Regions from separate parts of the Marinilactibacillus sp. XAAS-LB27 genome, predicted to be linked through region 2. Evidence: riboswitches for the same ligand, from Rfam matches in the RefSeq annotation. Region 2 holds a riboswitch; each other region holds the start of a gene.
The links. Region 2 has a riboswitch for thiamine pyrophosphate ahead of thiD (bifunctional hydroxymethylpyrimidine kinase/phosphomethylpyrimidine kinase). Riboswitches for the same ligand answer to the same signal wherever they lie in the genome.
Positions count from the first base shown of each region.

Region 1: another riboswitch for thiamine pyrophosphate. It lies ahead of thiT (energy-coupled thiamine transporter ThiT); the one in region 2 lies ahead of thiD (bifunctional hydroxymethylpyrimidine kinase/phosphomethylpyrimidine kinase).
Region 3: another riboswitch for thiamine pyrophosphate. It lies ahead of VXN63_RS10155 (3-oxoacyl-ACP reductase); the one in region 2 lies ahead of thiD (bifunctional hydroxymethylpyrimidine kinase/phosphomethylpyrimidine kinase).

Region 1 is NZ_JAYXKP010000001.1:655,169-660,363, forward strand. Features, by position in the region: gene cls (cardiolipin synthase) at 1-1,376, opposite strand, end outside; gene thiT (energy-coupled thiamine transporter ThiT) at 1,614-2,183, opposite strand; TPP riboswitch at 2,272-2,379, opposite strand; gene VXN63_RS03175 (ribonuclease J) at 2,396-4,075, opposite strand; gene VXN63_RS03180 (biotin--[acetyl-CoA-carboxylase] ligase) at 4,294-5,195, shown strand, end outside.
Region 2 is NZ_JAYXKP010000011.1:13,292-18,486, reverse strand. Features, by position in the region: gene VXN63_RS11620 (formate--tetrahydrofolate ligase) at 1-93, opposite strand, end outside; gene VXN63_RS11615 (DUF378 domain-containing protein) at 354-575, shown strand; gene VXN63_RS11610 (hypothetical protein) at 693-905, opposite strand; gene mgsA (methylglyoxal synthase) at 944-1,366, opposite strand; gene VXN63_RS11600 (type 1 glutamine amidotransferase domain-containing protein) at 1,548-2,063, shown strand; gene thiD (bifunctional hydroxymethylpyrimidine kinase/phosphomethylpyrimidine kinase) at 2,441-3,247, opposite strand; TPP riboswitch at 3,468-3,619, opposite strand; gene VXN63_RS11590 (nuclease-related domain-containing protein) at 4,029-4,889, opposite strand.
Region 3 is NZ_JAYXKP010000008.1:10,015-15,209, reverse strand. Features, by position in the region: gene VXN63_RS10165 (GIY-YIG nuclease family protein) at 1-206, opposite strand, end outside; gene VXN63_RS10160 (tRNA1(Val) (adenine(37)-N6)-methyltransferase) at 181-903, opposite strand; gene VXN63_RS10155 (3-oxoacyl-ACP reductase) at 1,101-1,859, opposite strand; TPP riboswitch at 1,989-2,102, opposite strand; gene VXN63_RS10150 (YtnP family quorum-quenching lactonase) at 2,646-3,521, opposite strand; gene VXN63_RS10145 (APC family permease) at 3,838-5,195, opposite strand, start outside.

The DNA of each region.
Region 1 (5,195 bases), on a different contig from region 2:
ATGATTTCTCGAGTTAATTCATAAGAAGCTTCCATATCTTTCTCGAAAATAGCTACTTGCTCTTTCGCCAAATGGCGATCGTAAATAAAGGTATTGACTTCAAAGTTCAGCTTAAAACTTCTTATATCAAAGTTGGCTGTACCCACTGATAATATTTCTCCATCTATTACGATTGTCTTTGCATGAATAAATCCAGCATCGTAAATATATACTTTGACGCCTGAGTTAATCATTTCTTCCGCATAGCTAAGAGTAGCACGGTATATGAAAGGATGATCTGGTTTGTTGGGGATCATCAATTTAACATCAATACCAGATAAACTCGCAATTTTTATCGTTTCCATCAACGCTTCATCTGGTATGAAATAGGGTGTCTGGATATAAACGGACTCCTTAGCCATACTAATCATTTTAAGAAAACCTTTTTTAATTGCATGCATTTCAGTATCTGGTCCGCTGGAAACAATTTGTAGATCAGTGGAGCCTATAAAAGATGAAACTGGAAAATAACTTTCTTCATAACTGACTGGATGATGTTTTACAGATGCATTCCAGTCCATCAAAAACCTTGTTTGCAAAGGAAGAACACCGTTTCCGTTGATTCTAAGATGTGTATCTCTCCAGTATCCCATCTTTTCGTAGAGACCCAAATAATCATCTCCGACATTAAAGCCTCCTGTATAACCCACTTTTCCATCGATTACGACTATTTTTCTGTGATTTCTGTAGTTCAGTCTGAAAAATTTAGAACCGAAGAAAGGCTCAGCTTTTCCTCCTAGAGCTTTTAGATGTTCAAAGAAATGAGCGCCTACGACTCTAGCCCCAATCGGATCATATAAAACTTTAACTTCAACCCCATTTTCAGCTCTTTCTTCTAGAGCTTTTAACAATCTTGTACCAATACCATCTGCTTTAAATATATAGTAAGTCACATGAATGTGGTGTTCTGCTTTACCGATGTCTTCTATTAATCTATCGAATTTTTCTTTACCATCTGTGATAATATCCACTTTATTTCCTTTGGTTAAAATAGCTTCATTACTTTCTAAGAAGAGAGAAACTAGTTCCAAGGTAGCATCCATATGCTTCGCTTCCGGAACATCTAGATTTTCGGACTCAATTAACTGTTTTTGCGCTTCAACCAATTGCGTCATACCAATTCTTTTCTGTGATCGAATGTCGAAAATATTTTCTTGAGATATTTTTCGTCCAAGAAATAGGTAAAGAACAATTCCGATCCCGGGTAACATTGTAATGACGAGTAGCCATGCCCATATTGCTGCAATATCTCTTTCTCTTTCTCTGAAAACTGTTATAAATGCTAAAATTGAATTGATAAAAATAAATAACCAGAATATTGTTCTAATAATCTCCATTTTATTCCCCTTATAGTCTTTTATTGACTCCTCTACGAACACCTGACACTAGCCTTCTAGAGTTTTTCTTAATCAGTTTACACTATTCTGCCTTTACCCGTCTACATATATTATCCCTAGAGGGCTCCTAAAGCGAAGTCCCTTTTAAAAGAATACGTTATTTTGTAACAATTGGTTGGTAAAAAACAAAGCAGCCTCTAATAGTAGAGACTGCTTGATGGAAAATATTTTCAAGAATTAATTTTTTGATTTAGGCACAAACATAGATGATGCTCTATCGAATAATAACACCAACACTATAATCGTGACCGCTATTGTTGCCAGCATGCTCGCTCCATTAAATAGCAAAGAAAACGTTATTGGATCAAGCCCCCACACTGCATAGTCTCCAAAAAAGAATACACCAGCTAAAAAATGCCAGAACCAACGTGCAGCCGATCCTATGAATGTCGTGATGATCAAATACTTTTTAGCGCTGCTCAGTGAATTTTCTTTTATATTTTTGATGATGGTTTGGCTAAAGTACCCGGCAAAACCAACACAAGTGAAAGCAAATCCATATTCAATAATAAATTGATAGATATTCAATATATAAGCTGTTCCAGCTACTACATGCAAAATTCCCCATAAAAAGCCCGCAAATAAACCAGGCAACATTCCTCTTCTAATGGCAAAAAATGTCAACGGAATCGTCCCTAATGAAACACTAAAAGATGATCCAATCCCTATGGGTATTAAAGACAAAATCATGGCAATGGCCGCAAATAGTGTCCCTTCAATATAAATTCTTAACTTCTCGTTCTGCATACAAAAACTCCTCCTATAGATACTATGTATACTAGAGGAGGAGTAAATTCTTATCATCATAGCAAAAAAGCACAAAAATACTTTTAGACACTGATTCTAGGTACTCTCCCTACGCACGTACGAACGTACAGGTTCAAAGGGTCTGGACTTTATAGTCCACTCTCAGCCAATTCAATTGGCTCCCCTAGTACAAATAGTTAATTTATCGTGATTTATTTGAATCGACGATTTTGGTTCACTTCCATTATAACAGGTAAGATGATTGGACGTCTACGTGTTTTTTTGAATAAATGATTTCCGAGTTCTTCTCTAATATCTTGCTTGATAGATCCCCAGTCGAAATCATTATGTTCAAGATTTTTGCGTACCACGTCAGTAACGATTTCGTTAGACTCATTAATTAAATCCTGACTTTCTTTAACAAAGACAAACCCTCTTGTTACAATGTGTGGGCCAGAAACGACTTTGCGTTTTTTCCGGTCGATCGTTACAACCGCTACAAAAATACCATCTTCAGATAATAGTCGTCTATCTCTTAAAACAATATTTCCAATGTCTCCAATACCAATTCCATCAATTAACGTATTTTCAGCTGGTACTTGACCAGTCTGATTCATTTTACCATTTTGATAGTTCAAAACATCTCCATTACTTAAAATAAAGATATCTGCGTTATCCATACCTGTTTCGTTTGCTAAATCAGCGTGAGCTGCAAGCATACGATACTCTCCTTGGATTGGTATAAAATACTTCGGTTGAAGTAAATTGATCATCAATTGTAAATCGTTCGGCGTAGCATGACCAGAAGCTTTCATATTATCAGAAATATGCTTAACAGTAGCACCCGCTCTGTAGATCAAGTTTTCTGTTTCAGCAACGGTTACTTCCATTGCAATAGATGGACTTGTAGCAATAAATACAAGATCATTTTCTTTAATGTTAACTTGTCCATGATTGCCTGTTGCCATACGGCTAAGTGTTTTAATTGGTTCACCAGAAGCGCCAGTTTCAAGTACGATAATTTGGTTATCATCAAACTGATCAATTTTATCCACTGAGACGATTAAATTTTCATCAGGAAGTGTCAATTTGTCTAATTCAATCGCTGTTGCGAGAATCGCTTCAAGATTACGTCCTGTTATGAATACTTTTCTTCCAGATGCTTGTGCCGCATTCAGCACTTGTTGAATACGTAAAATATTACTTGCTACTGCAGCAACAATAATTCTACTATTTGAGTCTTGGAAAATATCCAAAACTTCTTCTTGAACTTTTTTCTCAGAAACATTTTCTATCGTACTTTCTGCTTCATTTGAATCACTCAATAACGCAAGTACACCCTCTTTACCGATCTCAGAAATCTGAGAAAAGTCCGTACGGTATCCTTCACTTGCACTCTGATCAAACTTAAAGTTTCCAGTGTAGACAATGTTCCCGTCATCAGTCTTAACAGAAATACCCATAGAGTCAGGTATAGTATGCGTTGTTCTGAAAAATTTCACTAAGTTTCCATGAAAATCAATTTCTGTGTGTTCATCGATTACATGATAATCATCAAAATCGGCACCAAGACTGGATTCATTAACAAATAATTTTGCTAATGCAATGGTTAGTTCTGATCCAAACACAGGTACATTGAAAGATTCAAGGAAGTATGGCAATGCGCCTATAGCATCCTCATGTCCGTGTGATAAAAACACACCTGCAATGCGGTCTTTGTTTTCTAGTAAATAGCTGAAGTCAGGAATAACTGCATCAATACCATACAAGTCGTCTTCTGGATACATTAATCCACAATCCAAGACAAAGATGTCCTCTCCTGATTCAATGACATATAAATTTTTTCCGTTTTCTCTTACTCCTCCAAAAGGAATAATCTTAATATTACTCAAATTTTTCACCTCTAAAAGTTGATTTAACGTATAGTTCAACTTAGTTATTATAGTCTATTTCGCCTATTTTTCTTACGTCCGTTCACTCTACACTGATTTTAGTATAGCATAGAAATTCCTTATTTCCTACTAATCTTCTACTTAGGAACGAGTCGACTTTCTCTTTTAGTATCTGTATACTTTACTACTATAAACTTGAAGGAAATGGAGATCAAATCATGGTTCCTCAAAACTTAAAAGCTATTCATCTGGATTACTTAAACAGTGAGCCCACTCATTCTGCTTCAATAATAGAAGTTAGTGAGGCTTGTTCATGTTCTGAAAAAATGACAAAGAAGGTATTAGAAGAACTATCAGAAGATGGAATGCCCATCAAATTTGACTTTAAAACGGTTACGCTCTTGAACCCTATTTTATCTAAAACGTCTATTATAAACCAGCTGGAAACTGAAAGAATTGGTCATCATATAATACTTCTTCAGTCAGTTGATTCTACAAATGACTATATCAAAAAGCATCTGAGTTCATTAAATCATGGTTCCTTAGTTCTTGCCCATGAACAGACAGTTGGAAAAGGACGGTTAGGACGACAGTGGTCTTCCCCTGCTGGAAAAACAATATCGATGAGTCTACTACTCAAACCTTCAAATCAAAAGCTCCGTTACTCTATTTTGACACAAATGGCCGCTGCTGCACTTGTCCAATCTTTATCAGCTAATAATATTCAGGCAGAAATCAAATGGCCCAATGATGTGTTGGTCCATAAAAAGAAAATATCTGGCATTTTAACTGAAGCAGAATATTCAGGAAGTCAACTTGAAGGCATCATTATTGGTATAGGAGTCAATACCAATCTGGATAAAGAGGATATTCCGCTATTCTTAAAAGAAAAAGCCAGTTCTCTTAAAATAGAAGTCGAAACAGTTGATCCAAACAAGATTATTTCTAAATTTTTAGAGTTTTTTGAAACCTATTATGAATCTTGGCTCTCTGATCAGGACTCGAAGCCTTTTTTAGATGTTTGCAGAAAACACTCCGCTTTGATCGGGCATCAATATTGGATTGAAGACACAGATAGTAGAAGAAAAGCTTCTATCGACTCTCTAGATGTTGATGGGGC
Region 2 (5,195 bases):
TTCAAGATTTTTTTGTTCAATCCCTAACTTTTGAGCGATAGATTCAATAGGTCTCATTTTTGAGGCTTGTGCGATTTCAATGTCTGTATTCAAAAGTTATCCTCCGTTTTTACGAACGAATAAAACCTTAAGCCTTCATTTTATTCGTTTTAATATTTTTTAACTGCTATTTTCTTATGTAATCCGATTATAACACAACGATAGACGAACTTTAATCACAAATCCAAGCAGTCTCTCTATTTACTTTTTTTATATTTAAGCGGTATAATTGCAAAGTAACTTCTATTTATTTATCGACATTATCCAGTATATTTCGTAAAATATAGTTAGTTCGTATAAAAGGAGGCTATACCTTGAAAATATTAGATAGAATTGCATTAGGCATCCTGATACTCGGAGGCATTCATTTGCTACTGATTGGATTAATTGGTTTCAATGCCGTAGAGCTTGTCTTCGGTAGCCCAGAAGAATGGGGAACGCGTATTGTCTATATCGTCATTGGCTTGAGTGCATTATGGTGTTTCAAATACTTCTCATTCACACCAAGAGGCGGCAGCAGATTAAAAGATCGATAGCATCCTTTCCCTACTGAAACTAGCGTCATTCATTATTATAAATTAAAAAGTCGAGTTATTATAGTTGTATATAATAACTCGTTTTTTTATATTCTCTCTATTATTTAATTGAATGATTTATCTGTAAAAAACGATTCCCGCAAGTACTAGTAGCAACCCAACAATCAAAGATACGACACTTCCGAGTACATAAACGCTGTTATACCATAACCAGTATTTATCTTGTTTTTTATTGACTGGTTGTTGATTTCTCTTGAGTTGCTTTGGATGTTTCAGAGAAATACCACCATATACGATTAACGCAAGACCTATTATAATTAGTAAACTCATTTTATACCCTTTCTTCCACGTGCACCTAGTCGTTCATTTTAGATCGGTAAATCTTCTCTACCTTTACCTCTGAAAAAATCTCTCCACTGGTAAAAGTCTGCATCGAGCCCTCTGAGTAAAATTTCTGCTGAACCTACGTTGGTGGCTAGCGGAATTTCATATACGTCACTCAACCTTAGTAAAGCAGAGATATCTGGTTCGTGTGCTTGTGCTGTTAGTGGGTCTCTTATGAAAATCACAAGATCCATTTTATTGTCTGATATGTAGGCACCAATTTGTTGGTCCCCACCTAGCGGACCTGATTTGAATCGATGAACATCCAAACCTGTTTCTTCTATAATGCGTGTGCCCGTTGTTCCTGTCGCAAGTAAAGTATGTTTTTCTAATATTGCCTTGTAGGCCGTTGCCAGTTTAATGATGTCTTCTTTCTTTTTATCGTGAGCAATTAATGCAATATTCATCTCTGTTCACTCCATCCTATTGGTTTCAGACTCGTCATACTTTGTATCTTCATTCATCATAACATATCTTATCGGTGAGATAATACCATGAGAAACAGCAACTGTTATAAGCATTAGATTTGCACCCATTCTATGTGCGCGATACACTAAGTGTAGAAAAAATAATAGGAGGAATTTAGACATGGGTAAAAAAGTAGCAACGGTTATGACAAAATTATTTGAAGATGTAGAATTCACTTCACCAAAAGAAGAACTTGAGAAAGCAGGCCACGAAATTGTAACGATTGGCTTTGAAGCTGGCGAGACAGTTGAAGGTAAAAAAGGGAAAGCTTCTGTTATAATCGACAAAAGTATTGACGATGTTTCACCAGAAGATTTTGACGCACTACTCATACCTGGTGGGTTTTCACCTGATCAACTACGTAAAGATGAGCGTTTCTTGAACTTCACACGTGCATTCTCTGAAAATAAAAAACCGATTTTCTCAATCTGTCACGGACCACAATTATTAATCAATGCTGAAGTTGTAAAAGGGAAAGACATTACTTCAGTATCTCAAGTAGCGATTGACCTTAAAAATGCCGGTGCAAACTTCCGTGATGAAGAAGTTGTCATTGATGATTCTGGTTTAATTTCAAGTCGTACGCCTGAAGATTTACCTGCTTTTAACAAAGCTATGGTGAACGCGTTACAATAATTACGGTTAGCTGAGGAAATTATTATTTTTATCAGCTAAAACCTTAACTGATTTTAAGGATAAGTAAAATATTTATTGTTAAACTATCTATAGTGTCAGAATTATAAAACACTTTTCTTTTCTCCCCCTAATATTGAACGTTTTAAAGTGGCCCCCCACTTTACTTTGTTCTTTTGAAAAGAAATTTATTCTATATGAAGCTGAACTTTCTTTCTCCCCTGATTGAATTGTATACACTGCTGAATATAGAAACATAAGAGACTAGATATGTCTTAATTTTAATTGAGGTTGGAATGTTTTCCTTCCTTAAAAAAATCCCATTAGGATTCAGCGAATGTTCGCTCTTTCCTAATGGGATTTTTTTGTCTACTTTTATATTAATTAAGTTTACGGTAAGCCCAGTGATTCGTCGGACCATGACCGTGACCAACCTGTTCCAATGGATCAGATATTGCGGCCTGAATGTAAGCTTTGGCAGTCTTGATGGCTTCTAGCACTGAATGACCTTTTGCAATTTCAGCTGTAATACACGCTGAATACGTACACCCTGTACCATGGGTATTTTTCGTGTCAATTCTAGGAGTGGATAACCAAACTTCCTCTCCACTTTCAAGCAGTATCAAGTCAGAGGCTTGCGGATCATCTAAAGCATGACCACCTTTAATGATGACAACTTTGCTGCCAGCTTCTTTTAACTGATAGGCGGCTTTAAGCATAGATTTTTTATTCATAATCTCAGTCCCTGTCAATGCCTCGGCTTCTGGAATATTGGGTGTGATGACATCGGCTAGAGGGACCAGTCTGCTTTTCATGACTTCGACCGCAGTGGATGCCATTAAGGGATGGCCACCTTTTGCGACCATTACCGGATCAATGATCAGCGGGGCTATTTTATTATCTAAAAGCTTGTTTGCAATAAGCTCCATATAATCTCCATTAACCAGCATACCTGTTTTTATCGCTGACAAGTTGAAGTCACTAAAGATCGCATCCAATTGTGCTTCGACCATTTCAAGCGGCATAGGGTGTACTCCGTGAACCCCAAGCGTATTCTGAGCCGTGACCGCCGTTAATACGGATACCCCAAATACGTTTCTTTCCTGAAAGGTTTTTAAGTCTGCTTGAATCCCTGCTCCACCACCACTGTCACTGCCTGCAATCGTCAATACTTGTTTGGTCGTCATTTTCTAGTTCCTCCTTGTACACCGAGCACTTTTTCAATCGCCATAACCGATAAAAAGGTGGTCTTTTCTATTATTTGTTGCGCTACTATTTGAAAATTGTATTGTTTTGTCATTTTGCTCATCCCACTCTCTAGACATTTTAAGACACAAAAAAACTCTTCCAAAATTGATAGAAGAGAGTCGGTTCACACTAAATAAGAATACAGATTACTTGATCTGCTATTCATCATGATCACTTCCCTCCGCTAGCATTACCTAGTTCAGGTTAAGGGTCAGGTCTTACCTTTCTCAGCTTTCACAATCAGTTTGGTTGGAGGGTTGTTGGAAATCCTCGGTCTTTACTGAAAGCTCTATGCTCCCCTAGTTCTTTTAATTTAACGGTTTCATTATATCAGTTCTATGCCGGAAATACCATATGCATGAGCGTCGATTATTTGTCTCAACTCTTTCTATTTTTTACGTTTTTTTTCATCGGTTCATCATACCTTCTTCAAATATATTTTCTATACTATGTTCATACCCACAACAACCAACTTATTTTTCAGGGCGATTACTCCTCCAAGTAATCGTCCGTCTCCTTTTTAACCACTTGCATCTGCAGGTGGTTTTTTTGTTGTTTTGGACTTTACTGATCAGTCTCTTTGATAGTAACGCTTAAGGCCGATTTCATTCTTGGTGATGGCTACATTCAAAGTCAGGAAATCCGTACTCTGTGGAACGGTATAATGAGAACGATCACCACGAAAGGTTCATCGTACATTTGATTACAGAAAATTTCTCCTTAAATATATTCTTTCAGTTTATTCGTTCCTACCATGGTGAAATGTGTTTCTAGCACTTTTCGTATGCTTTTTGTTGATGTTTGTTTACCGCACCAGTCATCGATTTGATTTGTAGTCACCTTACCTTCTGGAAACAAAACTTGATATTGTCTAACACTTTCTAATATAGCTGATTCTAGTGGTACTTTATGCCCGCAGGTCAGACAACTTTTCATTCTAAGACCGCTCGACAAGGAAAGCGTATTGCAGTGCGGACAGACAACCCCTTTTTCTAACAGTTCATAAGGGTATTCGGGCGTAGTTTGTTCATGCTGATTCTGAGTCTCCTGTCCATCCACTAGTTTTTCAGCCAGTTGTCTGTCTTTTTGGGATGGCATTTTAAGCTGATCGTTTATTTTGATGAGGTGGGTTTCAATTTGTGTGGGGAAGATAAAAGAATCGGTGGTACTGGCATTATAAAGGGTAAATGTGGGATGAATGAAGACGACGTGTGCTTCAATTTTATGTTTAAAATGTGTTTCTCTGATTAGATTAGTGAGGTTTTGTTTGGTTCTGGCTAGCTGAATAGTAGGGTTTCTGATAACTTTTCCGGATACTGTCGATAATCCTTCGTTGGTCAAAATGTAATCACCTGAATAATTTTTGATTTCGTACAGATGGATTGTACCTCCAGATATCACTAAGGTATCTATTTGAAAAGTACTTCCGCTAGTTTTTAGTAGTAAATCATTTAGTATCAAAGCGTCATTGGTTAGATGTTTAGCGAGTAGGGTATCAAATTGCTCCTCCCCTGTATATCCTTTTTCGAGATTCCATAGTAGTCTTCGGTCAGATTCCCTTAACGTAGTTCGTGCATCCAAATATATGAGCTTTTTTAGCAAATCTGGCTCTTTTCTCTGATTCTTTACTATAATTGTTATCACCTCATTATTGATACTGATGAATGCTTTGGAATCTAATGAAAATTCTAAAAGTTATTGGTTTTGAGGATAAGCTACAGCTTATCTTTCTTCCTATGGTGGGTTTCTTTTTAATAAGAAATTACAATTATGAACATAGTCCCTCTCGTTGACTTCCTACCTTACGAGACGGACTATCTGGGTGTTTCATTCCCTCTCGTTGGCTTCTGACCTCGCGAGAGGGACTATCTGGACGTTTCATTCCCT
Region 3 (5,195 bases), on a different contig from region 2:
TTCGTCGCTGCACTTCTCGTTGGATGAATTTCAGCATAAATCATTCTAAGGGGGCGTCTATAGGCTGGTTTGGTGTATTTCGCACCTGTACCAGAATTATGTTCATCTAGTCTTCGCTCTAGGTCTGTGGTATATCCACCATAAAACGAACCATCTTTACAATGTAGGACATAGAAATAGCTATTCTTTACTTCGTTCAGTTCCATAAATCATCCTTCTCACTTCTGGTAAATATTGGTCATTTTGATCAAACACAAATAAAGGGGGGAGCACAGAGAATCCTGTTTCTTTTCCATTTTTGATGCCTTCAATCAATATCATGTTTGCTTCTTTATGCTCTTTAGGGTAAACGAATCGGACTCTTTTAGGCGCAAGGTTAACGGCACGCATAGCATCCAAGATTTCTAAAAACCGATCCGGTCTGTGTACAAAATAAGCTTTCCCTTTTGTTTTAAGTAAAAAAGCCGTTGCTTTCATCATTTCCTCCAGAGACAAAAAGATTTCATGTCTGGCAATCGCAAGGTGCGTGTTTGGATTCTGAAGGCTTTCTTCTGTCACTTTGAAATAAGGTGGATTACAAGTTACGACATCCACCGAATCGTGACGAATCATTTCTCTGATTTCTTTAACATCAGCCTTTTTCATTGTTACTTGTTCCTCTAACTGATTCAACTTGATACTTCTATTTGCCATATCTACAAGTCTTTCCTGAATCTCTATCCCCATCACCGGACTAGCCGTCTTTTGACTAAGCATAAGGGCAACCGCACCGTTCCCAGAACAAAGATCGATAATTTTAGCGCGATTATGCTTGGGTACTTGAGCAAACTCTCCTAATAATACGGCATCTAGTGAAAAAGAGAAGACTGAAGGGCTCTGTATAATTTCTATATCGTATTGCATCAACTGATCAATACGTTCGTCATCTTTAAGTAAGTCTTTCAATCGCTTAGCTTCCTTATCTATCAGTTTCTTATAGTATACCAAAATTTTCTAGTGAACATTACCCCGAACAAGTAAAAAGCTACACCCACTAAGGCGTAGCTTTTTGCTTCTAATCAATAAAATGATTAATCACTTTCTACAAAACTATTTATTTCTTAATTCATTGTCAGTCCGCTATCTACAACAATATTCTGCCCCGTGACGCCTCTTGAAGCTTCAGACCCCAAGAAAACAACGACTTCCGCTACATCTGTTGGTTCTGTCACACGATTTAGTGCAGAACTAGCTGCTATCAAATCAAAAACTTCTGGCGTAGTCACTGCACTAGCATCTGTCCGTTCTAATAATCCACCAGACACCATATTGACTGTGATCTGATCTTTCCCGAGCTCTTTTGCCATATTCCTAGTAAAACCAATGAGTGCCGCTTTCGCAGTTGTGTATTGGTGATAAGGTACTACGGGATTTTGAAACAAGTTTGTTCCAATATTGATTATACGACCATATCCTTGTTTTTTCATTCCGGGAAGGACCGCTTGGATTGTATTCAAAGCAGATTGGACCGTTCCTTGAAGCTGTTCATTGTAATTTTCCCAAGTCAATTCTTCCACCGCTCCTTGGGTGACTGGATTAAATTCAAAATTGATTAAAGCATTGTTTACGACGATATCGATAGGTCCAAATTGTTCTGTTGCTTTTTTTACCATGGCTTCTACTTGTTGTTTATTTCTGACATCTGCTTGGATGGCGATTGCGTTTCCTTCCCCTATCTCTTCAACAACCTTAAGCGCCTTTTCCTTACTTTTAAAGTAATTGACTACTACTTTATATCCTTTTTCACCGAACTGTTTCGCAATCACAGCACCTAGTCCTCGACTTGATCCTGTCACTAAAACGGTCTTCTGTTCACTCATTGCTTTTCCTCTTTTCACTTTTTTTGAACAAATAAAAAACACCCCTTCACTATCCTTTGCGGACAGAAAAGTGGTGTCGGCTTATTTGCAATCTCAATAAAGCCTTCTCAAAAGAGAGTGCTAGAGTCAAAATCGTTCATTCCACTTTTCCTACGCTGGCTTTATCCAGATCAGGTCCTAAGGGTCAGGTTTCTACCTATCTCAGCCTCAGCATTTCAGCAATAAGCTCCCCTAGTGGTCTTTTTATGTATTCAATTACATAAATCATATCATAAGCTTTTAAAATAATATACTATATTATTTTAAAAAACATTCACCCAATTTCCCTTTAAGTATTGGATTAAATTGCCTTAAAATTGACAAAAGCCCCTCCCAGTTAAGGGAGCGGCTCTCTGATTAAAAATAAATGACTTATACAGTTAATTCGTGCTAAATTACTATTCAAATTATATGACTGAGTTTCTCATTTAAACAACACAGTCCCTACCTCTACTGTGTCCTTACAACTCTATAGTTGCGCCAGATCGATTAAACTTCGTTAAAACGATTTTATATAATACTTCATATTTATTCTTAATGTAGTAACATTATACCACATATATCAAAAGAAGCAAAATTTAGGCATTTTAGGACTCGACTTTCGTCCTTTAGATTCAACGTTTTTAACCAACCGTATCAACCTTACGTCATTCTTAATTGTTTTGAAAAGAAAAGCTAATCTAGAGTTAAAAATGATTGAGCACATCAAAACAAGCAAGTAAATGATTACTAATTGTCTTTTTCTTTTTAAAATTGAATGTAAGCTTGTTTCGTTCTTTTAAGGTCATCGATAATTTGCTTCCCACTATAATCCCACTGCACCATTCTATAAAAAGCATCATGGTAAAAGATGAATTTTGCATTGAGCTTACGCGCTTCTTCCATCCAGTATAGCTTGGCGTCAATAGAATCCATCGGATAATCATCAAATCCAAGCACCCATAGGGGGTTTTGATGAGCATGCGTAGGCATGATGTCCGCTAGATGTAAAAGCGTTTCTTGGTTCTGTGTCAGTTTTACAATAGCATGTCCCTTGCTGTGTCCGCCGGTATGGATTAGTTCAATACCCGGGACGATTTCAAGACTCTTATTAAATGTTCTGACTTGCTCCTGAACCGCTTCCCAGTTTTCTTTCCAGTACGTACTTTTTGAACGGATATTGGGATGGCGAATTTCTTCCCATTCAATATCATTTACATAGATCACAGCATTTGGAAAGGTCGATACATATTGCCCTTCTTTCAACTGAGTTAAGCCTCCAGCATGATCGAAGTGCATGTGGGTCATGATTAAACCGTCAATATCTTGAACGGCTAATCCAACTTGATTCAGACTTTCTTCGATCTTCGTTTCTTCTCGCACACCATAATTTCGAATTTGCTTATCTGATAGCTTCCCAGTGCCGACTCCTGCATCAATTAAATAATTTTTATTTTTATATTGTATTAAAATCGCATCCGTTGGTAATTCAATCTGGTTCTTTTCATTAGCTGGATATTTCCTTGACCAAAGTGGTTTCGGGACGGGGCCAAACATCGCACCTCCATCCATTGAAGTTATGCCTCCGTCTATCCAAGTTAATGTCATATCATGGAATTTGAATGTGTCTAATTGGTCAGTCATTTTGTTTACCCCTTTTCCTTTTAATTCGACCTATTCCTTAAATCTAGTTCTTTTTTGTTAAAGCAAAAATCAATATGGGAACTGAATAATTTTTTTTAAATACTGCTGATCAAAAGTTTTGATAATTTCTTCTGCATAGTCGATTTTACCTTAACATAGAAGGGCTGAAAAGTTATTAGTCAAAATCAGATGAAAAAGTTACGTTTTTGGAATCGGGCTATCCATTAAACTAACTTCATTATTGGTCATTCAACATAATAATAAACCATCCTCTTCGCTTTCAGCTGAGCTGTAAGATAGAGGATGGTTTATTTTATTATGATGCGATTTGATTTTTCTTTTGATAATAAACGAATCCAGCGATACAGACAAGTAAAGAGAAAATCAGGAAAAAGGGTACAAAAGTCGGATTAGAGAAGATTCCTCCTACTAAAATGACCAGCGAACCAAGTGTTCCAAGTACTGGTGCAACATAGCCTAAGAAGACATTTTTGATGACACCTTCTCGTTTCAATTGGATCACTTTCAAGTAAAGAACAGCGTATGCCAAGTAACTGAATACAATCGCGATTTCACTGATATCTCCGCCTGATAACAAGGACGTTTTTTGTGAGATATAATGTAATCCCATCCATACCAAGCTAACTACAAAAGCAAAAATAGTCGAAGCTGGTGATAATTCTCTTTTTGCATCCATGACTTTGATACTGTCACTCATTGGAATCATGTTTTTTGTCGCAAGTGCTTGAGGCAGACGGATATATCCTAAAGTCAATCCATTGACTACACCTAAAACAGCAATCAAAACAAAAGTAAGCATGATCGATTCACCATTTGCCCCAAGTATAGCTGTACCAATCTGACTGATTGCAGCATCTCCTGTGGACAAGATATACTCTTCTCCAACAATCGATACTGTTCCTAAGAAGTAAGCTAGGTAGACAACGAGTACAATTAAAGGTCCAATGGTTAAAGCAATTGGCATATTGCGTTTAGCATTTTTAACTTCTGGTGTGATGGTTGTCGAGATAACCCATCCTTCAAAAGAGAAAGCCATTGGCGCTAAGGCTGCAAGCCAGCCGAGTCCTACAGAGCTTGTTCCGATTACAGCCACTTCGTTTGGAATTTCAGGATTTGGTGCACTCCAGAACAACCCTACAAGTCCAATCCCAATTAAGGGAATCAATTTAATGAACGTCGTAAGATTTTGGAAACGTCCACCTGCTTTAAGCGAAATATAGTTCATTCCAAATAAGAATGTTAAATAAATAAGTCCTATACCGACTTGTGTTTCAAGTGTTGATGGTAAGTTAAACAGCATTGTGGTGTAAATTCCAGCTACCCATGCAACTACTACTGTGATTGTTGGGAAATAAACCCATACTTGGAACCAGCCAAATGCACTAGCTGCCGCAGGTGAAATGAACTCTTCAAAATACCCCACTACGCCACCAGTTTTTTCTGTTCTACTAGCTAATTCAGTTAAAGTGATACTCCCAAATATCACACATAAAGCCCCAATACAGAATACAAGCACGCCTAGTAAAACATCGCCACCCGTATAAGCTAGGATATCATCTGATTTGAAAAAGATTCCTGAACCTACACAGATACCGACAATCATAGACAATGCTGTCAGTAATCCATAATGCTGTTTTATTTCTATCTTCTTAT